Regions from separate parts of the Pseudomonas sp. FW300-N1A1 genome, predicted to be linked through region 4. Evidence: predicted binding sites of a transcription regulator. Region 4 holds the regulator's gene; each other region holds the start of a gene.
The links. Region 4 encodes FliA, which starts transcription of late flagellar genes. Its sites were predicted from a motif close to CTAAAGTTTNNNNNNNNNNNGCCGNTAA; they were not measured.
Positions count from the first base shown of each region.

Region 1 (7,978 bases), on a different contig from region 4:
TGGTGGTTTTCGGCGCCAGGTTCGACTGGTCGATTCTCAGGTCGCTGAGTACACCGTTGACGATCTTGCCATTGGCATCGACGCCATAGCCTTGCAGGCGCGCGGTACCGGCGCTGTTGGTGACGAAGCCGTCCTTGTCGACCCTGAAGGTACCGGCACGGGTGTAGGTCAGCGAGCCGCTGTCGTTGAGCACGAAGAACCCCGAACCCTGGATGGCCATGTCCAGCACGTTGCCGGTGTTGCTCACGTCACCCTGGCTGAATTGCTGGGAAACGTTGCCCAGGCGCACACCATTGCCAATGCTCTTGCTGCCGGTACCCAGCTTGGTCGCCGAGTAGACGTCTTCGAATTCCGCGCGCGAGGACTTGAAACCGGTGGTGCCGACGTTGGCGATGTTGTTGCCGGTAACGTCCAGCTGCTTGTTGGCTGCAGAGAGGCCGCTGAGGCCGACGTTAAAACCCATATTCCACTCCTTGTGCCGCGTTAGCCGGCGCTATAGACCAATAGTTTGTACTTTGGACAGTGCGATGGTGCCCATGTTGGCGAGGTTCAACATCATCTCGCCGCCGGTCTGGCTCACGGTCACGCTGTTGACTGTCGCAGGCAGGTAAGTGATCAGGTCGACAGGCTTGTCGTCGATCGGTGCACTGGCCTTGAAGCTGTAGGTACCCGGCTCGACTTTTTCGCCCGCCGTATTGGTGCCGTCCCAGACGAAGCTGGCATTACCCTGCGGCTGGCTACCCAGGTCGATGGTTTTCACCGCCTTGCCGTCCTTGTCGGTGATGGTCACCGTGGACGACGCCACCGAAGCCGGCACGATCACCGAGCCGGTCATGCTCTTGCTGGTGTCGACATAGGCCGAGCCGGTCTGAACAATGACCGAGCGCCCCACCAGCGACGACGCCTGCAAGGCTTGCGAGGAACCGAAGGCACTGGAAATGTTGTTCACCGACTCGTTCAGCGTGGTGATGCCTTCCAGGCTGCTGAACTGGGCCAACTGCGCCACGAATGCGCTGTTGTCCTGCGGATCCAGCGGATTCTGGTTCTTGAGCTGGGTCACCAGCAATTGCAGGAAGGCATCCTTGCCCAGCTCGTTTTTGCCGGTCGTGCTGTTGGTGGCGGCCGCCAGGCCATCATTGCTGGTGGTGGCCGTCTTCTTCGAGGAATTGGCAAGAATATCCTTGAGGCTCAGGCCGCTTGTGGTATCGGTAACACTCATCTGAGTTGCCCCTTATCACTGACCGAGGGTCAGGACTTTCTGCATCATGGTTTTGGCGGTGTTCATCATTTCCGCATTGGTCTGGAACGAACGGCTGGCGGAAATCATGTCGGCCATTTCTTCGACCACGTTGACGTTGGGGTAGAACACATAACCCTTGGCGTCAGCCGCCGGATGATTCGGCTCGTAGCGGGCTTCCAGGTTGCTTTGGTCTTCGACCACACCCAGCACCTGAACGCCCTGGCCCGCGGCCTCCTGATTCTGGAACAACGAGTCGCTGCCGCCCGACTGGCCGCCCTGGAACATGGTGGCGAACACCGGATGCCGGGCACGGTAGGTCTGGTCGATGCTCGAGGAGACGGTCTCGGCGTTGGCGATGTTACTGGCCACGGTGTTCAAGCGAGTGGTCTGGGCACTCATGCCACTACCGGCAATATTGAAAACACTGGATAGGGACATGGATTACTCTCCGCGCAGGGCCGAGATCAGCCCTTTGAATTTGCTGTTGAGCAGCGTGAAGCTGGCCTGGAAGTTCACCGAGTTCTCGGCGTAGTTGGATTGCTCCAGCTGCGCGTCCACGGTGTTCTGGTCAATCGACGGTTGCATCGGCGTGCGGTACAGCAACGTCTCGTCACCACTGCTCAGGCCTTGCGCTTCGATATGACGGCTGTTGGTCATGTTCAAGGCAAAGGTGCCGTTCTTGTGCTTGTCGTTCTCGGCGGCCAGGACGGCCGAGAAGTCCAGGTCCCGAGCCTTGTAGTTCGGGGTGTCGGCGTTGGCAATGTTGTTGGCCAGCACTTCGGCACGCTGGGCGCGGAAGCCCAGGGCTTGCTGGTGGATACCGAGCGCTTTATCGAAGCTAATGCTCATGTCGGAAACCTTTGGGTGACCTGATTTTTCGTATCAGGTACTTAGCAAGCCCCGTGCCAGCTGGCAAAACCCCGTAAACAGGGGCTTTGCCAGCGGCGGCAACGTGGCAATGCCAGAAAAGCGGCAACCGATTTCCGCCACCTGCCGCTTTTCTGCCGCCCGGAACAGCGCAATGCCTCAACAGCACACCCTGAGTGCGCGACCGTCCAGAAGCCTGTGTAGGGCAAAAAAACGGGAGCCCCAAGGGCTAATGCCGGTCAGTTAAGAGAAATAAAGCCGAACACGAAACCCGTGGCGAGGGAGCTTGCTCCCGCTGGGGCGCAAAGCGGCCCTGTTTTGAGGCTGCTACGCAGCCCAGCGGGAGCAAGCTCCCTCGCCACGGGTACTATGTTCGGCTGGTCTTTGGCTTAACTGATCGGAATTAGCCCCGAGGGCTCCCGCTATTTTTGTCACCCGACCATCACTTGGCCTGGTAGATGATCCCCGGACTGCACTGGACCATCTGGTAGTGATCCGGCAAACCGTTCAGTGCCTCGGAGGCCCCCAGGAACAGGTAGCCCCCCGGCTTGAGCGTGCTGTGAATGCGCAACAGGATGTCCTTCTTCACTTCGGCGGAGAAGTAGATCAATACGTTGCGGCAGAACACGATGTCGAACTTGCCCAGGCTGGCGTAGCTGTCGAGCAGATTGAACGAGCGAAACTCCACCCGGCTCTTGATCGGCGCCTTGACCGCCCAGCGCCCCGGCCCTTTCGGATCGAAGTAGCGCTGCAGTCGCTCTGGCGACAGCCCGCGGCCAATGGCCAGGCTGTCGTACTCGCCGGTCTTGCAGTTGTTCAGCATGGTGCCGGACAGATCGGTGGCAACAATCTGCACCCCCATCCGCAACTGGCCCATGTTGAAGCGTTCGAACTCATCGATCGACATCGACAACGAGTACGGTTCCTGCCCCGACGAACAGGCGGCCGACCAGATCCGTAGACGCTGGCCGGGACTGGCCTTGATCGCCTCGGGCAGGACTTTGTTCTTCAAGACTTCAAACGGATAGGTGTCACGAAACCAGAGGGTTTCGTTGGTGGTCATCGCGTCCACGACCATTTCGCGCAGGCCACTGCGTGGCTGGCCCTGAATACGCTGGACCAGTTCTCCCAGGGACTTGATGCCTTGCTGTTCCATCAGCTTGTTAAGACGGCTCGACACCAGGTACTGCTTGTTCTCACCGAGCAAAATGCCACAGGCTTTTTCCAGGAAGACCCGGAACTGTTCAAAATCCAAATTACCCGTAGACAATGATGCCGCCTCTTAAATCGTGTTGACCGCCAAGGGCAAAGCCCCCTAGCTGATGTCTGCTGCTTTGATCCGGTCGACTACCCGGGATGCCAGGTCATCAGGACGAAATTTGGCCAGGAAGTCATCGGCACCGACTTTCTTGACCATCGCCTGATTGAACACACCCGACAACGAAGTATGCAGGATGATATGAAGCTTTTGCATGCGAGGGTCGTTGCGTATCTCGGCCGTGAGGGTGTAGCCGTCCATTTCAGGCATTTCGATGTCGGAAATCATCATCAGAAACTCTTCTTCCGGCTTCTTGCCTTCCTCGACCAGCTTGCGCAGGTAATCCAGCGCCTGGCGACCGTCGTTCAACGCGACCACCTCGACCCCCACCGTCTGCAGGCAACGCGAAACCTGCTTGCGCGCCACCGACGAGTCATCGACCGTCAGCACTCGCAAGGACAACGCCTTGTGCTGAGTCTCGACATCCACCACGCCGACGGAAATCGCCTCCGGTGTGGGCGCCACTTCCGCCAGCACCTTCTCCACGTCGATGATTTCGACTAACTGATTGTCGACTCGAGTCACAGCGGTCAGGTAGTGATCGCGTCCCGTGCCCTTGGGTGGCGGATGGATCTCCTCCCAGTTCATGTTGACGATGCGCTCCACCGAGCGCACCAGGAAGCCCTGGGTCTTGGTGTTGTACTCCGTGATGATCACAAAGGGATTACTTTGATCCTTCAACCCGCCCGACCCGGTGGCCATGGCCAGATCCAGAATCGGAATGGTCGCCCCCCGAATACTGGCGACACCGCACACGACAGGGTTGGATTTGGGCATCACGGTCAGTTTCGGGCATTGCAGCACCTCCCGGACCTTGAAAACGTTAATCCCGTAGAGCTGTGGGCCGTCGAGACGGAACAACAACAGCTCCAGGCGATTCTGCCCTACCAGTTGCGTGCGCTGGTTTACTGCATCCATTACACCAGCCATGCCCAGACTCCTACACCAACGCTAAGTGTGTTGCGACGCACATTCATCACTAAACGGCACGGCGCTTGCTTTTGAACTGCCATGAACGTGAACACGACATTATTCCGACGCCTGACCTCAACCTGCCGCCGATGGCGCTGCATGGTTGCGGTGGCGTGTGTTTTCAATGCTGGCAGCCCTGCCCTTGCCGACCCGGTTACCTTGCCTGATCTACTTATCGGCGTCACTCAGGGCTTTCTTGAATTCACCGTAGAAGACTATCTGGCCACCAGTCAAACCGAAGGCCGCTATGAAATCGAGGTCAATCAACTCGACCCGCGCTTGCGCATGCCCATGTGCGACAAGGAATTGACAGCGACGCTGGAAAGCCCCGCCAAGCCGTTGGGACGCGTCACGGTGCGGGTGCGGTGTGACGGCGGCGCCCCCTGGACAGTCTTCGTCCCCGCCCAGGTCCACCTGTTCCGCGAGGTCGTGACCACCACCCGGCCCCTCAAGCGCGCCGGGATCATCGAGCCTTTCGACGTGATGCTGCGCGAGCGCGACATCAGCCTGATCAACCAGGGGTACCTGACGAACGTGGATCAGGCGATCGGGCAAAAACTTGTCCGATCCATGGTCAATGACCAGGTCATTACCCTGGTTCACATGGAGCAGGCAGAAGTCGTGCGCAAGGGCGACCAGGTCGTGATCACCGCCCGCAGCGGAACCCTCAGCGTACGGATGCCGGGCGAAGCTCTGGCCAATGGCGGTTTGAACGAGCAGATCCGGGTCAAGAACCTGAACTCTCAACGGGTGATCAAAGCGCAAGTGACCGCGCCCGGCCAGGTAGAGGTCGCCATGTAGAGCACTGGCGCGTAATCGACCCATTCCCTAAACTGTGCCTCACGCAGGGCAAATGCCGACGCGCCCGCGCTCATGGATAAATGAGCCTAAAGTTTTTTCGGGATTGGCCGAAAACATGGCAAGCGTCCAAATTCCCAGAGGTTTTTTTACTATGGTCATTGATTTCAGCCGCATAAACAGCGCACCCACGCTCACGAGCAGTTCGCGTACCGGCGCCACCCAGGAAACCGGTGAAGCCGCCAAAACCGTGCCGCTGTCGACCCAGACCGAACAGGTCGGGGCCAGCCAGAGCGGGGAGTCGGTACACCTCAGCAACGAGGCTCAGCAGTTGCAGAAGATCACGGACACGCTGCGCGAAGAGCCTGCCGTCGACAAGGCCCGCGTGGCCGAGTTGAAAGCCGCCATTGCCGATGGCAGTTATAAAGTCGACAGCAACCGCGTCGCCAGCAAACTGCTCAACTTCGAAGCCCAGCGCTAGCCGACGGCCGGCGCCAGGGCTTTTGGACGCTAAAAACCCAAGGCCAGCCATGCACGATACTAATTTACTGCAACTGATCACCGACGATTTTGCTCCAGCGCAACAGTTGCTGGATTTGCTGCAGCAAGAATCCCTTGCCCTGCACGGTCGCGACATGCCGCTGCTGGAGGCCATTCTGGCCCGCAAGCAAGGCCTGATCATTCTGCTGGAGCAGCATGGCCGCCGGCGCAGCGAAGTGCTGGCCAGCCTCAACCTGCCGACTGACCGCAGCGGCCTGGAGCAACTCGCCGCCCACTCCGGCATTGGCCAGGAACTGTTGGCGCAAAGCGATGTGCTCAATCAACTACTCGAAGACTGCCAGGTCGCCAATGAGCGCAATGGCCGCTCGATCCTGGTGCAACAAGCCAGCACCGCCCATCAGTTGAGGATCCTCAACGGGGGCGAGTCTCCAACCCTCTACGACGCTCGCGGATCAACCGCCATGCTGGTGAAGCCTCGCCCACTCAGTCAGGCCTGACCCCATCATTCAGTGCGCCCTATGAAGGCGCCAAACATGCTGGCAGAATGCCAGCCTTGCGTGTGACCGTATCCTGCCTGGAGATTGAAAAGCCGTGTTCAACGCCTCAAACGCGGAAGATGCTCCGCAGCCACCAAAGGTGCTTGCGACCCCTTTGGAAATCGCCGGTCATCTGCGAATGCTGCAAGAGAGCCACGATCCCCTGATCATTACGTTCCATGAACGCAGCCAGCGTTTCCAGAGCTATCTGGTCGAAGTGGATCGCGAGAGCAACATGCTCGCGCTGGACGAAATGATCCCCCGCGATGGCGAGCGCTTCCTGCTGGCGGGCGAACCTTTCCGCATCGAAGGCTTTCACGAAGGCGTACGTATTGCCTGGGAAAGCAACGGCCTGTTGACCATCGACGAATCCACGGGTGACCGCTGTTACCGTGGCACGCTGCCCGATGAAGTGGTGTACCACCAGCGTCGCAATGCCTTTCGTGCTGCCTTGAAACTGGCGCAACTGGTCAACATCGAACTGGCGGGCGAAAAACTCAAGGCGCCGTTGAACGGCAAGTTGCTGGACATTTCGGCAACCGGCTGCAAGCTGCGTTTTGACGGGGACATCACCAACGGCCTGCAACTGGGCCAGGTCTACGAGCGCTTTGTCGCCGCCCTGCCCTTCGGCAGCATGACGGCCCCGGTTGAACTGCGTTACCTGCATCACGAAGAAAAAATCGACACCACCTTCGCCGGCGTGCGCTTTCACAACATGAGCGGTCTGGTGCAGCGCCAGGTCGAGCGTTTTGTCTATCAGTTGCAGCGCGAGGCACGTCGCTTCGACAAAGACGACTTCTGATCCAACGACATCAAAAAACGGGCAGTCCCTGACGGTGACTGCCCGTTTTTTTTGCCCTCAGGGCCTGGCGCCACTCAGGTCTGACGGATACTCCGGCGGCGGATCCTCGGGGTCGGAGCCAGACTCATCGGCCTGGCTATCCGGTTGTACCCCGGACTCGGGGTCCGGCTCAGGGCTGGCACCGTTTTGCATCTGATCCTGCACCACCTGCTCATCCACCCGCGGGTCGAGCGCCGCCACCAAGGGTGAACTGGTCATGTTATCGGGCATCGCAACGTGATGCAGCGGCGCGTCATCGACCTGATGCAGGTTGGTCACGGCTTTCGGACGAATGCGCCAGACCAGGACCAGGGCGAAAAAACTGAAAAACGCATAGAGCATCTGGCTGCCGAAATACTTCATCAGCACACCGGCCACCAGCGGCCCGATACTCGCGCCTACGCCGTAAGTCATCAACAGCATGGCCGTCAGCGATACCCGGCGATCGCCCTCGACGTGGTCGTTGGAAAACGCCACCGCCAGCGGATACAGGCAGAACTGCACAAGCGAGCAGGCGAAGCCGGCGATGAACAGCACCTCAAGCGGCACCTGCGGCATGATCGCCAGAGGCAACGCCGCCAGCGCCAGGCAAATCGCGAAGCTGCGAATCAGCAGTGCCCGGTCATAGCGGTCCGACAGCCAGCCCAACGGCCACTGCACCACCAGGCCGGCAAAGATGCAGCTGCCCATGAACAGACCCACCTGCTCGGTGGACAAGCCCTGCTGCGAGGCATAGAGCGGTGCCAGACCATAGAACGAGCCGACAATCAGCCCGGCCCCCAATACCGTGCTGAGCGACTGCGGCACCCGCTTCATGAAGAAGCGTGGCTCCATGGGGGCTGGGTGCAAGGGCGCCGGGTGAATGCGCCGGGTTAGGGTCACCGGCACCAGGCACAGGGCAAAAC
Region 1 is NZ_JBYTBK010000042.1:25,527-33,504, forward strand. It holds gene flgE (flagellar hook protein FlgE) at 1-463, opposite strand, end outside; gene flgD (flagellar hook assembly protein FlgD) at 494-1,219, opposite strand; gene flgC (flagellar basal body rod protein FlgC) at 1,235-1,678, opposite strand; gene flgB (flagellar basal body rod protein FlgB) at 1,682-2,089, opposite strand; gene cheR (protein-glutamate O-methyltransferase CheR) at 2,550-3,377, opposite strand; gene AC3WQN_RS21915 (chemotaxis protein CheV) at 3,423-4,355, opposite strand; gene flgA (flagellar basal body P-ring formation chaperone FlgA) at 4,437-5,198, shown strand; gene flgM (flagellar biosynthesis anti-sigma factor FlgM) at 5,350-5,676, shown strand; gene AC3WQN_RS21930 (flagella synthesis protein FlgN) at 5,726-6,193, shown strand; gene AC3WQN_RS21935 (flagellar brake protein) at 6,288-7,034, shown strand; gene AC3WQN_RS21940 (MFS transporter) at 7,092-7,978, opposite strand, start outside.
Region 1: the regulator FliA is predicted to act here: its motif matches at 5,285-5,312, upstream of flgM (flagellar biosynthesis anti-sigma factor FlgM).

Region 2 (7,978 bases), on a different contig from region 4:
GTCCGGGTTCAGACCGGTCATTTCCAGGTCGATCCAGATCAGATTCTGTGGGTTTTGCATGTGTCGACTCCTAAGCAGTGTTGCGCAGTTTAGCCTAGGCACGCACGCGGGCGTGCTAAACTCGCGGCCGTTTTACCTAATCGCTGCATTATCAACACGGAACACCCATGGCCAAACGCCAACTCAATCGTCGTCAAAACTGGCGCATCGAAAAGATTCAAGGCGAGCGCGCTGCCCGCGCCGCCAAACGCGAATCCTCCGCCGTGCAAGCGCTGGAAGGTGGTGACCTTGGCCCTGAGCAGACAGGCCTGGTAATCGCCCACTTCGGCGTCCAGGTCGAGGTCGAGGCCTGCGAGGGCGAACTGGCCGGCCAGGTGTTCCGCTGCCACTTGCGCGCCAACCTGCCTGCGCTGGTGACCGGCGACCAGGTGGTCTGGCGTGCCGGCAACCAGGGCATCGGGGTGATCGTCGCGCAACTGCCGCGCAACACCGAGCTGTGTCGCCCGGACAGCCGTGGCCAGCTCAAGCCGGTAGCGGCCAACGTCGACATGATCGTGATCGTCTTCGCGCCACTGCCCGAGCCGCACGCCAACCTGATCGACCGCTATCTGGTGGCCGCCGAACATGCCGGCATTCGCCCGTTGCTGCTGCTCAACAAGTTCGACCTGATCGACGAGCAGAACGCCCCGGCGCTCAATGCGCTGCTGGCGGTCTATCGCACGCTGGGCTACCCCGTGCTGGAAGTCTCGGCGCACCATGGCAATGGCATGGAAACCCTGCAGAAGCAGTTGGACGGGCGCATCAGCGTTTTCGTCGGCCAGTCTGGTGTCGGCAAGTCGTCGCTGGTCAACAGCCTGCTGCCGGAAGTCGATACCCGCGTCGGTCCGCTGTCCGAACTGTCCGGCCAGGGCACTCACACCACCACCACCGCGCGGTTGTTCCACTTCCCCGGTGGCGGTGAGTTGATCGACTCCCCGGGTATTCGTGAATTCGGCCTGGGCCACGTCAGCCGTGCCGATGTCGAAGCCGGCTTCATTGAGTTCAACGATTTGATCGGCACCTGCCGCTTCCGCGACTGCAAGCACGACCGGGAACCGGGTTGCGCCCTGCTCAAAGCGCTGGAAGATGGCCGCGTGCAGCAGCAGCGCATGAACAGCTACCGCTCGATCATCGCCAGCCTGCCCGAAACCAGCTATTAAACAGACCGTCCACGCCCCTGCCATCCGGCAAGGGCGCGGACTGCTCTGCACGTCCTGCGACCTGCACCTCACGTATTAAACCCAACAACCTTCCGTAAGACATTTTCCCTTCAAGCGAAGGACTCGTCTCTTTGTCTTTGGAGACCTTGCCGCCCTGCCTGATCCCCCTACATTCAGTCCCTCTTCGTGCCACCTGCCTGGTGCACGAGCCGCTATTCGCTGAACGCGAACCGAGGGACAGCCCATGCACACCTATCACTTGTTCATCAGCCATTCGTGGACCTACTCAGACGCTCACGACAATCTGGTCAAGCTGCTGACGGCCCAGCCACGCTTCGACTTCAAGAACTACTCGGTGCCGTCGGACGACCCGATCATCGGCGCGCGAACCGACAAGGAGCTGGAAGCGGCCATCGAGAACCAGATCCGACCCTGCTCGGCCGTGCTGATCATGGCCGGCAAGTACGCGACCTACAGCAAGTGGATCAACAAGGAAATCGAGATCGCCAAACGCATGGGCAAAGTGATCATCGCGATCAAGCCCTTTGGTGCCGAACGCATTTCCAGCGTGGTGCGCGAGGCCGCCCATGCCGAATGCGCCTGGAACACCCAGAGCATTGTCAGCGCCATTCGTGAACAGACGGCGGGGTGAGTAATGCGCAAGGGACTGTTTATCGGCATTAACCACTACAGCCACGTTGCCCAGCTCAGCGGCTGTAACAACGATGCCATGGCCATGGCCTCGCTATTGGAGCGCCACGCCAGCGGCCGCCCCAATTTCAGCAACAAGGTCATGACGTCAGCCGAAGAAGTGCTGACAGGCAGACTGTTGAAGCAGAGCATTCAGGAACTGTTCTCCGGCGACTGCGATGTCGCCCTGCTGTACTTCGCCGGCCACGGGCAATTCGACACACACATTGATGAGGGGCTGTTGATTCCCCAGGACTTCGGAGGCGGTGGTGACGGCATCCGCATCAGCGACATTCTTGTCTGGGCCAACAATGCCCCCCAGATCAAAAACAAAATCATCATTCTCGATTGCTGCGAAGCCGGCGCCGCCGCTGATGTACGCGGCTTAAGGGGTGGCAGCAGCATGATCGGCGAGGGTATGACCATCCTCACCGCGTGCAAGAAAGAGCAGCCGGCCATGGAGAGGGCCGGCCACGGCGTTTTTACCGGCCTGCTCTTGCAGGCGCTGCATGGCGGCGCAGCCAATGTGCTGGGCAAAGTCACACCCGGCAGCGTGTACTCGTTCGTCGACAACGCGCTGGGCGCTTGGGAGCAGCGCCCAGTCTTCAAGACCAACGTGTCGCAATTCGTGGCCTTGCGCGAAGTCGCGCCACTGATCGCCGAGGAAACACTGCGCAAGCTGCCTGACTGGTTCCCCGAGGCAAGTTTTGTCTTCCCTCTGGACCCCAGCTTCGAGCCCACGGAGGCGGCCTACAGCCCCGAGAACGGCGACGTCTTCGCCCAATTGCAAAAGTGCAATCGCCACAGCCTGGTCGAGCCGGTCGATGCCGAACACATGTATTACGCCGCCATCGAATCCACGGGCTGTCGCCTCACTGCCCTCGGCGCCTATTACCGCGAACTCGCGATCAAGGGACACTTCTGATGCCCGTCTTTATCAGCTACCGCCACACCGACCGCCCCACAGCCATGACCATCAACGACCGCCTGAGCCAGGCCGGGATAAAAACCTATCTGGATGTACTGGATCCCGAATCGCAAACCACCGACGACATCACCGGCGTGATTACCCGCAACATTACCGAGTGCAGCCATTTGCTGGCAGTGGTATCGGACAAAACCGCGCACTCCTGGTGGGTACCCTTCGAAATTGGCGAAGCGACCATCAGTGATCGGCGAATCTGCTCATTCAAGACCGGCGTCGGCGAACTGCCGGAGTACCTCGACAAGTGGCCAAAACTGGCGAGGATTGCCGACCTCGATTTCTTTATCGACGCCTACCGCAACGAGCAGACACTCAGACGCTCAATGACGCTGGACTCGATCGTCAGCAACGAGTCGATACGCTCGAACAACCGGACTAATGCAGATCGCTTCCATACCGAACTCAAGGCCAGGGTCCGCCGCGGTTTTTAAGGCAAACGGCGACCATGAAAAAGCCGACGTCGCTGTCGGCTTTTTCATGGATCACTGCTTGGGAGCTTCAGTTGGCTTCGGCAGCGGGTCGTCAAACAGGTTCAAGCGCTCGCGCACCTCATGGGCCGGCAGCGGTTGCTTGTCCGCCGGCAACGCGTTCGGGTCGACCGGCGTGGCCGGCACCTCCCCTGGCGCGCCCTGCCCGGAAGTCGGCGCAGGCTCGACGCCCTGCTCACCTTCGATGGCGCGCTGGGCCTTCTTGGTCAGCACCACGATGTCGATACGCCGGTTGACCGGGTTGAACGGATTCTTGCGGTCAAACAGGGCCGAGGAGGCATACCCCACCACTCGCGCCACTTGTTGCTCGGGGTAGCTGCCGGCCACTAGGGCACGGCGTGCAGCGTTGGCGCGGTTGGCCGACAGTTCCCAGTTGCCGAAATCGCCAGTGCCCGCATACGGCTTGGCATCGGTATGGCCACTGATGCTGATCTTGTTCGGCACCGCTTTGATGGTGTCGGCCATGGCCAGCAGAATGTCTTCGAAGTACGGCTTTAGGCGCGCACTGCCGGAGTCGAACATCGGCCGGTTTTCCGAATCGATGATCTGGATCCGCAAACCATCCGGGGTGATTTCGAACAGGATCTGATCCTTGAACTTCTGCAGTTGCGGGTTCTCTTCGACCTTGTTCTGCAACTCTTGCAGCAACAACTCGAGCCGCTCGTGCTCGACCTGTTCGGCCATGCCTTCAACCTGCTCGGTATCGATGGTCACCTTGTCCGGCTGTGGCTGGGACTTGACCTCCGGGCTGAGGGTCTTGTCCGGCGCCAGCTCCGGCGAGCCCCCCAGGTCGATAATGTAAGGCGTGCCGCTTTCCGAGAAGCCGATCGGGTCCTTGAAGTAACCGGCGATGGCGATCTTCTGCTCGGGCGTGGCCGTGGATAACAGCCACAGCACCAGGAAGAACGCCATCATCGCCGTCGCGAAGTCAGCGAAGGCGATTTTCCAGGCGCCCCCGTGATGCCCGCCAGCAATGCGCTTGACGCGCTTGATGATTATCGGCTGATTATTTTCCATGATCTAAGTGCTCTGCATCACAAATACTGTTCCTTTTTGGCGGCGTCTGTTGTCGCCATACTGCGTTGCCGCTCCTCGCCATAGCGGGCTATGACTCGTCGCGTCGCCTTGTTTGGCAACAACAGCCACTCGCCAAAAAAGGAACGTATGTGCGAGGCAGGGCACTAACGACCGCGAACCGCTTGTTCCAGCTCGGCGAAGCTCGGACGATGCGACGGGTACAACACCTTGCGCCCGAATTCCACCGCCAGCGATGGCGGCATGCCGGAAGCCGAAGCCACCAGCGAGGCCTTGATGGCTTCGTAGACATTCAGCTCTTCCTTGGCGTCATGGGCCAGGGAATGGGCCAGTGGGCCGAAGAAACCGTAGGCCGCGAGAATACCGAAGAAAGTCCCCACCAGTGCCGCACCCACGTGCAGACCGATGGACTTCTGGTCACCCTCGCCCAGGGAGGCCATGGTCACCACAATCCCCAGGACCGCCGCGACAATACCGAAGCCGGGCATGGCGTCAGCGATACCGTTGACCGCATGGGAAGGATGTTCAAGGCTTTCCTTGAGATTGTACAACTCCATGTCGAACAGGCCTTCAAGCTCATGGGGAGCCATATTGCCGGAGGACATGATGCGCAAGTAATCGCAGATGAACGCGGTCATGCGCTCATCTTTGAGCACCGTCGGGTACTTGGCAAAAATCGGACTGGCCGCGGCATCTTCGATATCGCCCTCGATCGCCATCATGCCTTCACGGCGGCTCTTGTTGAGGATCTCGTAGATCAGGCCCAGCACCTCCAGATAGAAGGCGTGCGTAAAGCGCGTACTGAACATGCTCAAGGACTTCTTGAACACATGCATGGTCATGTAGCCGGGGTTGGCCTGCAGGAATGCCCCCAGGGCCGCACCACCGATGATCATCACCTCGAAGGGCTGGATCAGGGCGGCAATCTTGCCGTGGGAAAGCACGTATCCGCCGAGCACGCTCGCGAATACGACGATGATGCCGATAATTTTAGCCATAGATAGAAGGTACTTATTTAAGTCGGGTTCAAGGTCATATTCGGAAGGCAAAAAATCTCTTCTTCTACTTATCGGCAAAACTGCGCCAGACTGTAGCCCGTTATGGCGAAAAGCCAATTTGGCCCATTCCGGGCGTGTTTGAAGTCAATGATGATCGCGCCCAACCATGGCTAACGAAACGAACGTTCCAACTACGAAACCGACCACACTCCAAGGCTGGGTCAAGCTGCTCGATAGCGTGACCTTGCCTGTGCCGCAAGCCAGTCACGATCGCGTTTGCGCAGCCATCGGCAACAACCGCAGCTCGTTGCGCGATATCGCCGAGCTGATGCAAGACAGCCCAGCCCTGGCCTTGAGTGTCATTCGCGAGGCCAACCGCCACACCCACGGCAGCCTGACCGAGCCCTGCGAAAACCTTGAGGTGGCGATCACTCGCCTGGGCCTCAAACGCACGGAAGAACTGCTCGCCCGCCTGCCTGCATTGCCCGGGAACGACATCCCGCCGGCCCTGCGTCAGCTGCAACTGATCAGCCAGCACGCCACCCAGCAGGCCAACGGTTTTTTTGCCAGCCGCCTGGCGCGACTGTGGCAGGACATTCATTGGGGCAGTTTATTGTTCCTGTCCCCCCTGTGGCCTTTGGCGCTGAGTTATCCACAACTGCTGGAAGACTGGGAGCTGAGGGTTATCCACAAGGGGGAGCCGGCCCATAAGGTCGAGAAAGAACTGTTCGGGGTACGCCTGCTCGATCTCTGCCAGGCACTGGTCGATGTCTGGCGCCTGCCTGTCTGGGTTGCGCAAGGCTATCGCCTGTTGCTGAGCGAACAACGGGAACTGGCGAAGGTGCTGCGCATCGCCCGTGACGCGGATCATCCGTTGCGCCAGCAGAATCGCCTGGACGACGATCCGACCCTGCGCCGCTGGCTCAACCAACCTGCCAATACGGTGCTACTGGCCAACGGCCTGGCGCTGTCGGCCCAACATGCCTGGGATGGTCCCCACAGCTTGCGCTGGCAGTTCCTGACCAGCCTCTACCTGCAGATGCCGATGGATGAGTTGCAACAGCAACTGCACCAACAGGCCGCGCAAAGTGCCCGTCACCATGCCATGCCGGATCTCTGGCACCCCGCCGAGGCCCTGCTCTGGCCCTGGGGCGATCGCCGCCTGCACCGCGGGCTGCGTGCAGCTGACGCACCGACCGCCGAAGACCTGGTGAAATGGCGCAGGCAATGTGCCGAGTTGCTCCATGAACCCAGCCGCTTCACCAACGCCTTGCACCTGACCACCTGCGCCCGCGATGCACTGGCGGCCTGTGGCATGCGACGGGTCGTGCTATTGATGGTGGATCGCAGCCAGACCAGTCTGCGCGTCCATCAGATGGCTGGCCTGCCCAAGGAAACCGCGACCCTGACCCTGCAAGTCAGCCAGAGCAGTGTCCTGCAAAAACTGCTGGCCCAGCCGGCACAATTGCGCCTGACACCCGCCAACCATGCCCAGTTCTCGGCCCTGCTGCCGGGCAGCCTGCGCACGTTGTTCGGCGGCGAACACCTGCTGCTGCGCTCGCTGGCCAATCATGGCCGAGTCATCATGCTGGTGGTCGCGGATCAGGGCGGCGGGCCCTTTTCGGACATCAGCCTGCAAGCGTTCGGCAAAACCGTGCAGTGCATCGAAAAGGCCCTGCACAGCTTTAGCAACCGCGGCCAATAGCCGTTGCGCTACAATCCTCCCCTTTGTGCTCTGGAGACCTCACATGTCTGACTTCTCTGGCTTGGCGCTGGTGATTGAGCCGAGCGACTTGCTCTCTCGCCTCGACGCCCGCGAACTGATTCTGGTGGACTTGACCAGTGCCGCCCGCTACGCCGAAGGGCACATTCCCGGCGCGCGCTTTGTCGATCCGAAACGCACGCAACTCGGCCAGGCCCCCGCCCCGGGGCTGATGCCCCCGCAGGCAGCACTCGAAACGCTGTTTGGTGAGCTGGGACACAACCCCGACGCGGTCTACGTGGTGTATGACGATGAAGGCGGCGGCTGGGCTGGGCGCTTCATCTGGTTGCTGGATGTCATCGGCCACAGCAAGTACCACTATGTCGACGGCGGCCTGACGGCCTGGCTGGCGGAAGGTCTGCCCATGTCGATCCAGATCCCGCCACCTGTGGGTGGCCCGGTTCCACTGACCTTGCACGACGAACCCACCGCCACCCGCGAATACCTGCAAAGCCGTCTCGGCGCCGCCGACCTGGCCATCTGGGATGCACGCGGGCCGCTGGAGTACTCCGGCGAGAAAGTGCTGGCGGCCAAGGGCGGGCATATCCCCGGCGCGATCAACTTCGAATGGACTGCCGGCATGGATCAGGCGCGCAACCTGCGCATTCGTACCGACATGCCGCAAATCCTCGAACAGCTCGGGATCAGTAAAGACAAAGAAGTGATCACCCATTGCCAGACCCACCACCGCTCTGGCTTTACCTATCTGGTGGCCAAGGCGCTCGGTTATCCGCGGGTCAAAGGCTACGCCGGTTCATGGGGCGAATGGGGCAACCACCCCGACACGCCCGTTGAGATTCAAGGTTCTTAAGGACAGTCAA
Region 2 is NZ_JBYTBK010000007.1:32,099-40,076, forward strand. It holds gene orn (oligoribonuclease) at 1-60, opposite strand, end outside; gene rsgA (small ribosomal subunit biogenesis GTPase RsgA) at 168-1,199, shown strand; gene AC3WQN_RS07560 (TIR domain-containing protein) at 1,444-1,851, shown strand; gene AC3WQN_RS07565 (caspase family protein) at 1,855-2,814, shown strand; gene AC3WQN_RS07570 (toll/interleukin-1 receptor domain-containing protein) at 2,814-3,305, shown strand; gene motB (flagellar motor protein MotB) at 3,357-4,379, opposite strand; gene motA (flagellar motor stator protein MotA) at 4,544-5,395, opposite strand; gene AC3WQN_RS07585 (HDOD domain-containing protein) at 5,562-7,100, shown strand; gene rhdA (thiosulfate sulfurtransferase) at 7,144-7,968, shown strand; gene asd (archaetidylserine decarboxylase) at 7,978-7,978, shown strand, end outside.
Region 2: the regulator FliA is predicted to act here: its motif matches at 5,464-5,491, upstream of motA (flagellar motor stator protein MotA).

Region 3 (7,978 bases), on a different contig from region 4:
GTGCATACGCGCCCAGTTCGAAACGTACCTGATCGTTGCCCTTGCCCGTGGCGCCGTGAGAAATGGCGTCAGCGCCGGTTTCGTTGGCGATTTCGATCAAGCGCTTGGCGATCAGTGGACGCGCGATGGAAGTACCCAGCAGGTACTCGCCTTCGTAAACGGTGTTGGCGCGGAACATCGGGAACACGAAATCACGCACGAACTCTTCGCGCAGATCGTCGATGTAGATTTCTTTTACGCCCATGGCTTGTGCCTTGGCGCGAGCTGGTTCGACCTCTTCGCCCTGACCCAGGTCAGCGGTGAAGGTCACCACTTCACAGTTATAAGTATCCTGCAGCCACTTGAGGATCACCGAAGTGTCCAGGCCGCCGGAATACGCCAGAACGACCTTGTTTACGTCCGCCATGCCATCACTCCACGGGGTTCTACGGAAAGCCGATAAGTCTAACGCTGCGGGAGGATAATTTACAGAGGCGCGACAGCTTATGACGACGAAGCGACAGATTATGTCGAGCGGGCGACGATTTCAGCCGTTCAGGATGCCGTACCCGCGCTGCCGCTGGAGCTGACTTGCGGGGCAGGATCCTGCACGGGCTCGACCCGCTCAAGTTGTACATTGACCCGGCGGTTTTTCGCCCGATTGGCCGTATTGGTATTGGGGGCCAGGGGGTAACGTTCACCATGGAAGCGCAGGGTGATCTGCGACTCGGCAATGCCATTGGCCTTGAGGTAATCCATCACCGCCAGCGCCCTGCGCCGGGACAAATCACGATTGGTCAGACGGTTGCCGCTGTTATCGGAATGCCCGTCGACCTCAATGTGATTGACCGTCGGATCAGCCTTCATGAACACCAGCATCACCTGCAACCTGGCCTTGGCCTGTGCGTCCAGTTCAATACCGCCGCCCGGAAAACCGACCTGGGCCTGCTTCACCTGGTCATAATTCATGGGCAGCAACTTGGCGACACAGCCCTGGTAATCGGCATAGGCCTTGCTGAACCTGACCGGCAGCAAACGTACTTCCGACACCCGGCCATCACGCGCGTAATGCCGAACCAGTGGACTGCGCCCGTCCATCAAGCCGCCGATGAGGCGCCCGGCCTGAAGCTGCGAACTGTCGAACAACACGTCGCCGCTGCCCAGCCTGACTGAGCCCAGGTTGATATCACCCCGCCCAGGCTGCCACGGCGCCGCGGCGGCCAGCAAGGTCGCCGAGCCACCGGCCAGCATCGGGTTATAGGCCTTCAAGCGAAACGTCGCCTGCTCGCCCGCTCGCCGCACGAACTCACCCGAACCGAAATCGGTAATCGGCTGTGTCAGGCGGCATTCGAACTTGTCACCTTCGACCTTCCACTCAATGCTCTCCAGGCGTGTCTGGAAAGTGAGCGCCATGGCGGGAAGGCTGGCAAACACACTGAGCAAGGCTAGATAACGCTGGCGCACGGGAGGCTCCACTGACTTCTACAATAAAAAGACCGACACACACGTTTACGGCATACCTTTGTAATATCGGAAGCCTACGACAAAACTTGATAGCGGGTGCCTGCGAGAGTCTTTTCCGGTAGCATTCCCATGAGTTTTACCCGCCTGGAATCCCCAATGTCCGACCGCCTGACCCTGCTGCGTCCCGACGACTGGCATATTCATCTTCGCGATGGTGCTGTGTTGCCCAATACAGTGGCGGATGTCGCGCGCACCTTTGGTCGCGCCATCATCATGCCTAACCTGGTACCGCCGGTGCGTAACGCCGCTGAAGCCGACGCCTATCGCCAGCGTATTCTCGCTGCGCGCCCGGCCGGTAGCCGCTTCGAACCGCTGATGGTGCTCTACCTGACCGACCGCACGACCGCCGACGAAATTCGCACGGCCAAGGCCTGCGGTTTTGTTCACGCCGCCAAGCTGTATCCGGCCGGTGCGACCACCAACTCGGATTCTGGCGTAACCAGCATCGACAAGATCTTCCCTGCGATCGAGGCCATGGCCGAAGTCGGGATGCCCTTGCTGGTCCACGGTGAAATCACCCGTGGCGACGTCGACGTCTTCGACCGCGAAAAGATCTTCATCGACGAGCACATGCGTCGTGTCGTGGAACGTTTTCCAACGCTCAAGGTAGTGTTCGAACACATCACCACCAGCGATGCCGTGCAGTTCGTCAATGAGGCTTCGGCCAACGTGGGCGCGACCATCACCGCCCATCACCTGCTATACAACCGCAACCACATGCTGGTCGGCGGGATTCGCCCGCACTTCTATTGCCTGCCGATCCTCAAGCGCAACACCCACCAGGTCGCCCTGCTGGATGCCGCCACCAGCGGCAGCGAGAAGTTCTTCCTGGGCACCGACTCGGCGCCCCACGCCCAGCACGCCAAAGAAGCAGCCTGTGGCTGTGCCGGGTGCTACACCGCCTATGCCGCGATCGAGATGTACGCCGAAGCCTTTGAACAGCGCAACGCGCTGGACAAGCTCGAAGCCTTCGCCAGCCTCAACGGCCCGCGCTTCTATGGCCTGCCGGTGAACACTGACCGCATCACCCTGGTCCGCGAAGAATGGACCGCCCCAACCAGCCTGCCGTTCGGCGAGCTGACTGTCATCCCGCTGCGCGCCGGTGAAAAACTGCGCTGGCGCCTGCTGGAGGAACACGCGTGAGTGAAGACCATTACGACGACGAACAGGAAGGCCAGGGCGGCGGTTCACGCCACCCGATGGCTGCCCGGTTCCGTGGATATCTGCCCGTCGTCGTCGACGTTGAAACCGGTGGTTTCAACTGTGCCACTGACGCCTTGCTGGAAATCGCCGCGACAACCATCAGCATGGACGAAAAGGGCTTTGTGTACCCTGATCACACCTATTTCTTCCGTGTCGAGCCGTTCGAAGGCGCCAACATCGAAGCCGCTGCACTGGAGTTCACCGGGATCAAGCTCGATCACCCACTGCGCATGGCGGTGAGTGAAGAGAGCGCGCTGACCGACATCTTCCGTGGTGTGCGCAAGGCGTTGAAAGCCAACGGCTGCAAGCGGGCCATCCTGGTCGGCCACAACAGTAGCTTCGACCTGGGTTTCCTCAACGCCGCGGCCGCGCGCCTGGATATGAAGCGTAACCCGTTTCACCCGTTCTCCAGCTTCGACACCGCCACACTGGCCGGCCTGGCTTACGGCCAGACCGTACTGGCCAAGGCATGCCAGGCAGCGGACATCGACTTCGACGGACGTGAGGCCCACTCGGCTCGCTACGACACCGAGAAGACCGCTGATCTGTTCTGCGGCATCGTCAACCGCTGGAAGCAAATGGGCGGCTGGGAAGACTTCAACGACTGATCGAGTCGCAGGTTTCTTGCGCCCATGAAAAACCGGCCACTGAGGCCGGTTTTTTTATACCTGACGCTTGGCTTACAGTGCCGCAGCGTGCTCGGTCAGGTAAGCAGCAACGCCTTCTGGCGAAGCGGTCATGCCTTTGTCGCCTTTTTTCCAGTTGGCCGGGCAAACTTCACCGTGCTCTTCGTGGAATTGCAGGGCGTCGACCAGACGGATCAGCTCTTCCATGTTACGGCCCAGCGGCAGGTCGTTGACGATCTGCGAGCGGACAACGCCTTTGTCGTCGATCAGGAACGCGCCACGGAACGCCACGCCGCCTTCGGACTCAACGTCGTAGGCCTTGGCGATGTCGTGCTTCATGTCAGCAGCCATGATGTACTTGACCTGACCGATGCCGCCGGCGTTGACCGAGGTGTTGCGCCAGGCGTTGTGGGTGAAGTGCGAGTCGATCGAAACAGCGATCACTTCAACGTTACGCGCCTTGAAATCAGCCATGCGGTTGTCCAGAGCAATCAGCTCGGACGGGCAAACGAAGGTGAAGTCCAGCGGGTAGAAGAACACCAGGCCGTATTTGCCTTTGATGGCCGACGACAGGGTGAAGCTGTCGACGATTTCGCCATTGCCGAGTACGGCCGGAACGGTGAAGTCAGGGGCTTGTTTGCCTACGAGTACGCTCATTGAATATTTCCTGGTGTGGTGGCGTGATGAACGGTATCGAACCAGTCTGTCGGGATTAAACGACAGGTTGATGAATCGACTGCCCTTCGCGAGGACCGACCATCATACACTGCGTTTTTGACCTGTCCTCAACGGTTTTTCCAATGGGCCAAAAAACCCGGCAACGGGCCTGCAGACAACCTCAGGGAGCGCTTCGTACCGTTCGTCAGGCGAATGTGGATCCGCCACACATCGCCGGGAAAGCACTTTGACAATCATTCTCGTTAACATTAAGATCCATCGCAATTGAGCCCTAACCAGCGACGGTTCTCACCTTATGTATGTCTGCCTCTGCACTGGCGTCACCGACGGTAAAATCCGCGATGCAATCTACGAAGGTTGCTGCAGCTACCGTGAAGTGCGCGAAGCCACCGGCGTTGCCAGTCAATGCGGCAAATGTGCCTGCCTTGCCAAGCAAGTGGTCCGCGAAACCCTCGCCGACCTGCAGTTGAGCCAGGCCGCTATCCCCTACCCTGTAGAATTTTCTGCAGCGTGAAATAGAGCATTCCAAAGAACCGGACCCAGCGTCCGGTTTTTTTATGCCCATAATTCAATCGCTTAGCGTTCGGATGCGGAACACAAACATTCTTATTCCGATTAATTTTTATATATTATTCAATAACTTAGGTTTGACACTAAGTACTTGCCGGCTCAAACTCTGCCTTATATACGGTAATTAAAGGGCAGGACCCCATCATGAAAGGCGACGTCACAGTCATCCAGCACCTCAACAAGATTCTTGCCAATGAGCTGGTCGCAATCAATCAGTACTTCCTGCATGCGCGCATGTATGAAGATTGGGGCCTGAACAAGCTTGGCAAGCACGAGTACCACGAATCCATCGACGAGATGAAACACGCGGACAAGCTGATCAAGCGCATCCTGTTCCTCGAAGGCCTGCCCAACGTCCAGGACCTGGGCAAGCTGCAGATCGGCGAGCACACCAAGGAAATGCTGGAGTGCGACCTGCGTATCGAGCGTACCGGCCATGCCGACCTCAAGGTCGCGATCGCCCATTGCGAAACGGTCGGCGACTTCGGCAGCCGTGAACTGCTCGAAGATATTCTTGAATCCGAAGAAGAACATATCGACTGGCTGGAAACCCAACTGGGCCTGATCGACAAAGTGGGCATGGAAAACTATCTGCAATCGCAGATGGGCGACGAGTAAGTTACCGCTCGTTAAATCCGCCACACTAAAAAGCCCCGCCCTCTTACGAGAGGCGGGGCTTTTTATTACCTGCAGGGGCCGCGGCCCCTACTGGTGGATCAGGCTTCTGTCTTGGCTGCAGCGGCTTTGGCCGAAGCATCCTTGATCAGTGCCTGCAACGAACCGTCTGCAGCCATTTCGATCATGATGTCGCTACCGCCGACCAGTTCGCCACCTACCCACAGTTGCGGGAAGGTTGGCCAGTTGGCGTACTTTGGCAGGTTGGCGCGAATTTCCGGGTTCTGCAGGATGTCCACGTAAGCGAACTTCTCACCACAGCCCATGACCGCCTGAGCGGCTTTCGCGGAAAAGCCACACTGTGGCGCATTCGGCGAGCCTTTCATGTAAAGCAGAATGGTGTTGTTGGCAATCTGCTCTTTAATAGTTTCGATGATATCCATGAAGCACCTCGGCTGAACTTTCCGACTCAGTTGTCGGCACGGTGGCGCATTGTAACGGAAAGCCGGGCGCGATGCTCGGCCTCCCCGACAGACATGCCTACGCGGCGGCCACCGTCACCGGCACCCCATTGAGCGCCGCATTGCCGGACAACTCATCCAGTTGCTGCTCATCGGTCAGGTCATTGGCGCTGGAGCCAGGCTGCCCCATGGCGATGGTCATCTGCACGCCCGGCCGGGCATGTCCCCAGCCATGGGGCAGACTGACCACCCCCTTCATCATCTCGACACTGCCCAGCACCTCGACCTCGATCGCCCCGACCCGCGAGCTGACCCGCACCCGCTGACCGTCGTTGAGCCCGCGGCTGGCAAGATCCTCCGGGTGCATCAGCAACTGATGACGCGGCTTACCCTTCACCAGGCGGTGATAATTGTGCATCCACGAATTGTTGCTGCGCACATGGCGACGGCCGATCAACAACAACTCATCAGCGACCGGTACCTGTTGCGCGGCAAATCGCGCCAGGTCGCCCAGGATCGCTGGCGGCGCGGCCTGCACTCGCTGATTCGCAGTTTTCAGGCGCGGTGCAAGGTTGGCCTTGAGCGGCCCCAGGTCGATGCCATGGGGGTGATCGAACAGGCTCGCCACCGACAGTTTGTACGGTGAAGCATCGCCATAGCGGCCGGCGCGCAAACCAAAATCGATCATCTGCGCCGGTGGCATCGTGGGCTTGAGTTCTTTGCCGGTCCGGGCCGCAAACGCCTTGGCCAACCCGACGAAAATCTCCCAGTCATGCAGCGCGCCCTCGGGCTTGGGCAGGATGGCCCGGTTGAATCGGCTGACATTGCGCACGGCGAACATATTGAACGTCGTATCGTAGTGATCGTTTTCCAGCGCAGAGGTCGACGGCAGGATCAGATCGGCATAGCGCGTGGTCTCGTTGATGTACAAGTCGATGCTGACCATGAACTCCAGCCCATCCAGCGCCTGTTCCAGCTGTCGACCATTGGGAGTCGACAGCACCGGGTTACCGGCCACGGTCACCAGCGCACGCACCTGCCCCTCCCCTTCGGTGAGCATCTCTTCGGCCAGCGCCGACACCGGCAACTCACCGCCGTATTCCGGGCGCCCGGACACACGGCTTTGCCACTGATTGAAATGCCCGCCCGAGGTCGACGCCACCAGATCGACAGCCGGTTCGGTGCACAGTGCGCCTCCGACCCGATCCAGGTTACCGCTGACCAGGTTGATCAACTGCACCAGCCAATGGCACAGGGTACCGAACGCCTGGGTGGAAATGCCCATGCGGCCATAACAAACCGCGGTCCTGGCGGCGGCGAAATCCCGGGCCAGTTGCCGAATCTGCCCGGCCGGTACAGCGCACAGCGGGCTCATCGCTTCAGCACTGAAGCCGCTGACCGCCTGGCGAACCTCCTCAAGCCCATCGACCGGCAAATGACTGTCGCGCGTCAGGCCTTCGCTGAACAGGGTATTGAGCAAGCCGAACAACAGCGCCGCATCGCCTCCCGGGCGGACAAACAGATGCTGGTCGGCAATCGCCGCTGTCTCGCTGCGCCTCGGGTCGACCACCACCACCTTGCCGCCCCGTGCCTGAATCGCCTTCAGGCGCTTTTCCACGTCCGGCACGGTCATGATGCTGCCATTGGAGGCCAGCGGGTTGCCGCCCAGGATCAGCATGAAGTCGGTGTGATCGATGTCGGGAATCGGCAACAGCAGCCCGTGGCCGTACATCAAATGACTGGTCAGGTGATGGGGCAACTGGTCGACCGAAGTCGCGGAGTAGCGGTTTCGGGTTTTCAGCAGGCCGAGAAAATAGTTGCTGTGGGTCATCAACCCATAGTTGTGCACGCTGGGGTTGCCCTGATACACCGCGACGGCGTTCTGGCCATGGCGCTCCTGAATCGCTGCAAGGCGCTCAGCCACCAGGGCAAAAGCGTCTTCCCAGGCAATCGCTTGCCACTCGCTGCCCACGCGTTGCATGGGGTGGCGCAGGCGATCGGGATCGTTCTGGATATCCTGCAAGGCCACTGCCTTGGGGCAGATATGGCCGCGACTGAAGCTGTCTTGCGCGTCGCCCTTGATCGAGGTGATCTGCAGGCCGGCATCGTCGGTTGCCGTGGCTTCGATGGTCAAGCCGCAAATGGCTTCACACAGGTGGCACGCACGGTAATTGAGAGTCTTGGTCATGGCCAGTCTCTGTTTTATTCGGGGCAACCAACGCACGGTTGCGGGAACAAAACTATGGGCCGTGACCGGCCGCCGCGCCAGCGACGTTCGTCTTGTGAATCGCCGGCCATCAGGCCTGCCGATAGCGGCCCCGG
Region 3 is NZ_JBYTBK010000023.1:22,213-30,190, reverse strand. It holds gene AC3WQN_RS16360 (argininosuccinate synthase) at 1-406, opposite strand, end outside; gene AC3WQN_RS16355 (flagellar protein MotY) at 535-1,443, opposite strand; gene pyrC (dihydroorotase) at 1,600-2,646, shown strand; gene rnt (ribonuclease T) at 2,643-3,314, shown strand; gene AC3WQN_RS16340 (peroxiredoxin) at 3,387-3,989, opposite strand; gene AC3WQN_RS16335 (bacterioferritin-associated ferredoxin) at 4,306-4,524, shown strand; gene bfr (bacterioferritin) at 4,725-5,198, shown strand; gene grxD (Grx4 family monothiol glutaredoxin) at 5,297-5,638, opposite strand; gene AC3WQN_RS16320 (molybdopterin oxidoreductase family protein) at 5,736-7,844, opposite strand.
Region 3: the regulator FliA is predicted to act here: its motif matches at 1,507-1,534, upstream of AC3WQN_RS16355 (flagellar protein MotY).

Region 4 (7,978 bases):
GCAACCGGTGCCGCCGCAGTGGCCGTAGACGCGGCACTGCCAACGTCCTGGCTGAACTTGCCCTTGCCGTGCAACTCATCGAGCAAGGATTCGAACTCGTGATCGGAGATCAGATCGCCGCCAACCGCCACTGCGGCGGGCACGGCCGCTGCCGGAACGGAGGCAATGGCCGACTCCAGCGCTACGACGGCAAAGTTGCCCTTGCCGTGCAACTGATCGAGCAGTGCTTCGAATTCGTCATCGGTAATGTCGGTGTTCTCGGCCGCTGCGACAGGCGCAACAGGCTCGGCCGGCGCCGCGAGTGCATCGACGGCGAACTGGCCTTTGCCGTGCAACTGATCGAGCAACGACTCGAACTCGGCATCGGTAATCTCATCGTTGCCAGCAGCCGCCACGGGGGCTACTGCAGCAGGTGCCTCGGCTTGCGCCTTGACCGCGTTCAGCGAGTCGAGCAGCAGTTCGAATTCATTGTCGGTAATGTCGCCCGAATCGCTTTGCGCTTCAGGCTCGGCCAGCGCTTCAACCACCGGCGCAACTTCATCGGCCGACTGCGGCTCGGCCAAGCGCGCCAATGCCGCCAGCAGTTGCGGGGTGGCCGCCGTGATTGGCGCCCGCTCACGGACTTCGCCGAACATGCCGTTGACGGCGTCCAGCGCTTCGAGAACCACGTCCATCAGCTCTGAGTCGACGCGACGCTCACCCTTGCGCAGGATGTCGAACACGTTCTCGGCGATGTGACAGCATTCCACCAGCTCGTTGAGCTGGAGGAAGCCGGCGCCCCCTTTTACAGTGTGAAAACCGCGAAAAATTGCATTGAGCAAATCCGCATCATCCGGTCGGCTTTCCAGCTCGACCAGTTGCTCGGACAGTTGCTCTAGAATCTCGCCGGCCTCAACCAGGAAATCCTGAAGGATCTCTTCATCGGCGCCGAAGCTCATTAATGGGTGCTCCTAATGGTAAGTCCTGATATCGGTCAATGCCGGACCGGCATGCACCGTCATCACGACCTGTGACCTAAAAACCAAGGCTGGAAAGCAAATCGTCCACATCGTCCTGACCGGACATCACGTCATCACGTTTATCGGCATGAATCTGCGGACCTTCACCCTGAGCCAGATGTTTTTTCGGATCTTTTTCAGCCAGCATCGATTCGCGGTCATGTTCGATGCCCGCGAAGCGATCGACCTGACTGGCCATCAGCACGAGCTTGAGCAGATTGCTTTCGACTTCCGTGACCAGTTGCGTCACGCGCTTGATTACCTGACCGGTAAGGTCCTGGTAATCCTGGGCCAGCAGAATGTCATTGAGGTGGCCTGAGACGACCTGGGTCTGCTCGGCGCTGCGCGTCAGGAAACCGTCGACGCGCCGGGCCAGCTCGCGGAACTCTTCGGCCCCGACCTCGCGACGCATGAAGCGCCCCCAGTCCGAGCTCAAGGCCCGGGCATCGGTGCCGAGGGCATTGACCAGCGGTGTACTGCTCTCGACCAGGTCCATGGTGCGGTTGGCAGCGGCCTCGGTCAGCTTGACCACATAGGACAGGCGCTCGGTGGCATCCGTGATCTGCGACACTTCCTCGGCCTGCGGCATGTGCGGGTCGATCTGAAAATTGACGATCGCGCTATGCAGCTCACGGGTCAGCTTGCCGACTTCCTGGTACAGGCCGCGGTCACGGGTCTGGTTGAGCTCATGGATCAGTTGCACGGCGTCGCCGAACTTGCCCTTTTCAAGGCTGTCGACCAATTCGACCGCGTGTTTTTTCAGGGTCGATTCAAAATCGCCCTGTGAAATCTCTCTTTGCTCCATAGCTCCCCCGTGGCGCAGTGGCACCACCTATCAACCGATGCGTTCGAAGATTTTCTCGATCTTCTCTTTCAACGCCTGGGCCGTGAACGGCTTGACCACGTAGCCGTTGACGCCGGCCTGGGCCGCTTCGATGATCTGCTCGCGCTTGGCTTCAGCGGTCACCATCAACACCGGCAGGTGCTTGAGTTTTTCGTCGGCGCGCACGTGGCGCAGCAGATCGATGCCGGTCATGCCAGGCATGTTCCAGTCCGTTACCAGAAAGTCGATGCTGCCGCTGTTGAGCACAGGGATGGCCGTAGTGCCGTCATCTGCCTCGACCGTGTTGGTGAACCCGAGGTCACGCAACAGGTTTTTAATGATCCGCCGCATCGTTGAGAAGTCATCAACGATGAGGATTTTCATGTTCTTGTCCAATTCGACCTCCAAGCAGTCTTAAACGCGCCCAGCACCTGGACACGCCATTCAATCAATCAGGCGTAACACTCAACGACTGTCTGGAGCACAACGGATTGAAACCTGTGCGGCTGCACGCCACACCGGTCTCGTTCGCAGTGTCCCCACACTGCTGTCAACGCGCTCGCCACTCTCCCAAACGCCCCCGCAAACGGGCCGCGCACTGGCTGTGTAACTGGCTGACCCGCGATTCGCTGACCCCCAGGACCTCACCGATTTCCTTGAGATTCAACTCTTCGTCGTAGTACAGCGCCAACACCAGTCGCTCACGCTCCGGCAAATTGGCAATCGCGTCTGCCAGCGCGGCCTGGAAGCGTTCATCTTCCAGGTCACGCGACGGCTCAAGATGAGCACTCGCGCCATCCTCGTGCAGCCCTTCGTGTTCGCCGTCCTGCAACAGATCGTCGAAACTGAATAGGCGGCTGCCCAAGGTGTCATTCAAAATCCCGTAATAATCATCGAGACTCAATTGGAGTTCGGCCGCAACCTCGTGATCTTTAGCGTCACGTCCGGTTTTAGCTTCAATTGAGCGAATCGCGTCACTGACCATCCGGGTATTGCGGTGGACCGAACGTGGCGCCCAGTCCCCCTTGCGCACTTCATCGAGCATCGCGCCGCGGATACGAATCCCGGCATAGGTCTCGAAACTTGCTCCTTTGCTCGCGTCGTATTTGGTCGACACTTCAAGCAACCCGATCATCCCCGCCTGGATCAGGTCTTCCACCTGCACGCTGGCCGGCAGACGCGCCAGCAGGTGATAGGCAATACGTTTTACCAGTGGCGCGTAACGCTCGATCAGCTCGTACTGCGCGTCACGCGCCGACTTCTTGTACAGGTTGTAACCGCTGGCTGTCATAACACCGGACCCGCCGTTTGTTGCACCAGGCGCTCGACGAAAAACTCCAGATGCCCGCGCGGATTGGCGGGCAACGGCCAGGTATCGACTTTCTGCGCGATGGCCCTGAAGGCCAATGCGCACTTGGAGCGGGGGAAGGCTTCGTACACGGCGCGCTGTTTCTGCACGGCCTTGCGCACGCTTTCGTCGTAAGGCACCGCGCCGACATATTGTAAGGCGACATCCAGGAAGCGATCCGTGACCTTGGTCAACTTGGCGAACAGGTTGCGCCCTTCCTGCGGGCTCTGCGCCATGTTGGCCAGCACGCGGAAACGGTTCATGCCGTAGTCGCGATTAAGCAGTTTGATCAGTGCGTAGGCATCGGTGATGGAGGTCGGCTCGTCGCACACCACCAACAGCACTTCCTGGGCGGCGCGCACAAAGCTGACCACCGATTCGCCGATACCGGCAGCGGTGTCGATCACCAGCACATCGAGGTTGTCACCGATGTCGCTGAACGCCTGGATCAGGCCGGCGTGTTGGGCCGGGCTCAGGTGCACCATGCTCTGAGTGCCCGAGGCGGCCGGCACGATACGAATGCCGCCCGGCCCCTGCAGCAACACATCACGCAGTTCGCAGCGGCCCTCGATCACGTCGGCCAGCGTGCGCTTGGGGGTGAGCCCCAGCAACACGTCGACGTTCGCCAACCCGAGGTCGGCGTCCAGCAACATGACTCGCCTGCCGAGCTCTGCCAGAGCCAGGGACAAGTTCACTGACACGTTAGTCTTACCGACGCCACCCTTGCCGCCGGTCACCGCAATCACCTGTACGGGATGCATGCTGCCCATGTGCTTTCTATACCTTGTCGTCTTAGACGCGGGCTACATGACTGGCTGCGCGTTCAATACTGAACAATGCATGGCAGGCCATCGATGTAGATACAAATCTAGTCATTGTTACCTCAGCCAACCCGCTTGGTCGGACTGTGGTAGATATCAGCGAACATATCAGCCATGGCTTCTTCGCTGGGTTCTTCCTGCATCTGCACACTCACGGCGCGACTGACCAACTGATGGCGGCGCGGCAAATGCAGATCATCCGGGATCCGCGGCCCATCGGTCAGATAGGCCACCGGTAATTCGTGACTGATCGCCAGGCTCAACACTTCGCCCAGGCTCGCCGTTTCATCCAGTTTAGTCAGGATGCAGCCCGCCAGCCCACAACGCTTGTAGCTGTGGTACGCGGCGGTCAGCACCTGCTTCTGGCTGGTGGTGGCCAGGACCAGGTAATTCTTCGACTTGATCCCGCGACCGGCCAGGCTTTCCAGTTGCATGCGCAACGCCGGATCACTGGCTTGCAGGCCGGCGGTGTCGATCAGCACCACACGCTTGCGCAACAGTGGATCCAGGGCCTGAGCCAAGGACTGTCCCGGGTCGACATGGGTGACCGAGACATTGAGGATCCGTCCCAGGGTCTTGAGTTGCTCCTGGGCGCCAATGCGGTAGCTGTCCATGCTCACCAGCGCAATGTTCTGCGCGCCGTACTTGAGCACGTAACGCGCGGCCAGCTTGGCCAGGGTGGTGGTCTTGCCCATGCCGGCAGGGCCGACCATGGCAATCACACCGCCCTCTTCCAGCGGCTCGATCTCGGGGGTCACGATCATCCTCGCCAGATGCGCCAACAGCATGCGCCAGGCTTGACGAGGCTCTTCAATGTCCGTGGTCAACGCCAGCAGGTCGCGCGACAGCGGGCCGGACAGGCCGATGCGCTGCAGACGACGCCACAGGTTGGCCTGTTGCGGGCGGCTGCCTTGCAGTTGATTCCAGGCCAGCGAACCCAATTGCACTTCCAGCAGCTCGCGCAAGCCATTGAGTTCCGAGCGCATCGAATCATAGGCCCGCACGTCGACAGTGGCCGCTGCCACTGGTGCTGGCGCAGGGCGTGGCGGTTCGGACAGCGTGGGCTCGATCAGCGGTTCGGCCGCCGTCAGTGGCAGGCCGGCAAACAACTGACGGTTGGTGCTGGTGCTTGCCTCGCCATCGCCACGCAGGCTGAGTTCGGCCTGGGCGGTGACGATCCGCGTCTGGGTCTTGCGCAGCTCGTCTTCGAGTTCCATGTTCGGCACCCGTGGTGCCAGCGCCGACAGCTTGTAATCCAGGGCAGCCATCAGCTCGACACCACCGGCGATGCGACGGTTGCCAATGATGGCGGCTTCAGCGCCCAGCTCATCACGAACCAGCTTCATGGCCTGACGCATATCGGCGGCGAAAAAACGCTTAACTTGCATAAACCACTACCTCAGCCGTTGGGCCCTACTGTCGCCACGATGGTCACTTGCTTGTTGTCAGGGATTTCCTGATACGCCAACACATGCAACCCCGGGACTGCCAGGCGGCCGAACCGCGAGAGCATCGCGCGGACCGGTCCTGCGACCAACAGAATCACCGGGTGACCTTGCATTTCCTGACGCTGCGCCGCGTCGATCAGTGAGCGCTGCAGCTTCTCGGCCATGCTTGGCTCCAGCAAGACACCCTCATCGGCGCCTTGCCCAGCCTTCTGCATACTATTGAGCAATATTTGTTCCAACCTTGGCTCCAGCGTGATCACAGGCAGCTCGGACTCAGTGCCTACAATGCTTTGCACGATAGCGCGGGACAAGCCGACACGCACCGCGGCCACCAAAGCGGCGGTATCTTGACTCTTCGCGGCGTTGTTGGCGATGGCCTCGGCGATGCTGCGAATGTCGCGCACCGGCACCTGTTCGGCCAACAGCGCTTGCAACACCTTGAGCAACTGCGACAGCGACAGCACGCCCGGCACCAGTTCCTCGGCCAGTTTCGGCGAGCTTTTGCCCAGCAACTGCATGAGTTGCTGGACCTCTTCGTGGCCGATCAGCTCGCTGGAGTGCTTGTACAGAATCTGATTGAGGTGCGTTGCCACCACCGTGCTGGCATCAACCACGGTATAACCCAACGACTGCGCCTGGGAGCGCTGGCTGACTTCGATCCACACCGCTTCCAGGCCAAAGGCCGGATCCTTGGCGGTGATGCCATTGAGCGTGCCGTAGACCTGGCCCGGGTTGATCGCCAGCTCGCGGTCCGGATAAATCTCCGCTTCGGCGAGGATCACCCCCATCAGGGTCAGGCGATACGCACTGGGCGCCAGGTCGAGGTTGTCGCGGATGTGCACGGTCGGCATCAGGAAACCCAGGTCCTGGGACAGCTTCTTGCGCACGCCCTTGATCCGCGCCAGCAACTGCCCACCCTGGTTGCGATCCACTAGGGGAATCAGGCGGTAGCCGACTTCCAGGCCGATCATGTCGATCGGGGTCACGTCGTCCCAGCCCAGTTCCTTGGTCTCCATGGCCCGCGCCGGCGACGGCAGCAGTTCCTGCTGGCGCTTGACCTCTTCCAGCGCCTGCACCTTGACGGTGTTCTGTTTCTTCCAGAACAGGTAGGCACCGCCCGCCGCCACTGCCGCCATACTGAGAAAAGCGAAATGCGGCATGCCCGGCACGATCCCCATGATCGCCATCAGCGCGGCCGATACGGCCAGGGCCTTGGGCGAGGCAAACATCTGCCGGTTGATCTGCTTGCCCATGTCTTCGGAGCCCGATGCACGGGTCACCATGATCGCCGCGGCGGTGGACAGCAGCAGTGATGGCAATTGCGCCACCAAACCGTCACCGATGGTCAGCAACGCGTACACCTTGCCCGCATCACCGAAGGTCATGCCGTGCTGGAAGATCCCCACCGCCATGCCGCCGATGAGGTTGATGAACAGAATCAGCAGGCCGGCGATGGCGTCACCGCGCACGAACTTGCTGGCACCGTCCATCGAACCGTAGAACTCGGCCTCTTGGGCGACTTCCGTGCGGCGGGCCTTGGCCTGGCCCTGATCGATCAGGCCGGCGTTGAGGTCGGCGTCGATGGCCATCTGCTTGCCGGGCATCGCGTCGAGGGTGAAGCGCGCGCTCACCTCGGAAATCCGCCCGGCGCCCTTGGTCACCACCACGAAGTTGATGATCATCAAAATCGCGAAGACCACGATACCGACCACGTAGTTACCGCCAATCACCACCTCGCCGAAGGCCTGGATCACCTTGCCGGCAGCGGCATGCCCGTCCTGGCCGTGGAGCATCACCACCCGGGTGGAGGCCACGTTCAACGCCAGGCGCAGCAGCGTCGCCACCAGCAGAATCGTCGGGAACACCGCAAAATCCAGCGGCCGCAAGGCGTACACACAGACCAGCAGTACCACGATCGACAGGGCAATGTTGAAGGTAAAGAACACGTCGAGCAGGAACGGCGGGATCGGCAACATCATCATTGCCAACATGACCAACAGCAACAGCGGCACACCCAGATTGCCTCGACTGAGGTCTGCCATGTTGCTGCGGGCATTGTTGATAAATTGAGAGCGATCCACCGGTATTCCCCGTTCCTTTGAAGCAAACTTTTGACGCCTGAAGCGGGCGCAGGGCGGCTACTGCAAGAAGCCTTCCAACTTTTGCCGCGACTGGGGAATAGGGGAGTCTTATGTCACGCAAACCTGTAGCCGCTGCCGAGCCTGCGAGGCTGCATCCGAGGATGAAGTCCTCGCACACCCCGCCCACGCGGCCCTGCAAACAAAACCGGTCTACGACTGTTGCGCTGCCGAACGCAGCCACGCGGGCTCGGCAACTGTTAAGGAGGGGGCATGCGCCGCTTGAACGCCCATGGAGTGCCACTGCGACCGATATGTCTGGGCATGGCATTACCAGCAGGAAATGAGCAAGGCGATCATTTGCGAAGAGGTGAACGCGCTGAAAGTTTCCGTAACAAAACAGCAGCAGGACTCACCAGATTGACCTCTCGGGTTAACTCTCGGTTAACGCCATCCCACGAG
Region 4 is NZ_JBYTBK010000029.1:53,922-61,899, forward strand. It holds gene AC3WQN_RS18740 (chemotaxis protein CheA) at 1-938, opposite strand, end outside; gene AC3WQN_RS18745 (protein phosphatase CheZ) at 1,015-1,803, opposite strand; gene AC3WQN_RS18750 (chemotaxis response regulator CheY) at 1,834-2,205, opposite strand; gene fliA (RNA polymerase sigma factor FliA) at 2,372-3,112, opposite strand; gene fleN (flagellar synthesis regulator FleN) at 3,109-3,939, opposite strand; gene flhF (flagellar biosynthesis GTPase FlhF) at 4,053-5,378, opposite strand; gene flhA (flagellar biosynthesis protein FlhA) at 5,390-7,519, opposite strand; gene AC3WQN_RS18775 (DUF3077 domain-containing protein) at 7,809-7,940, shown strand.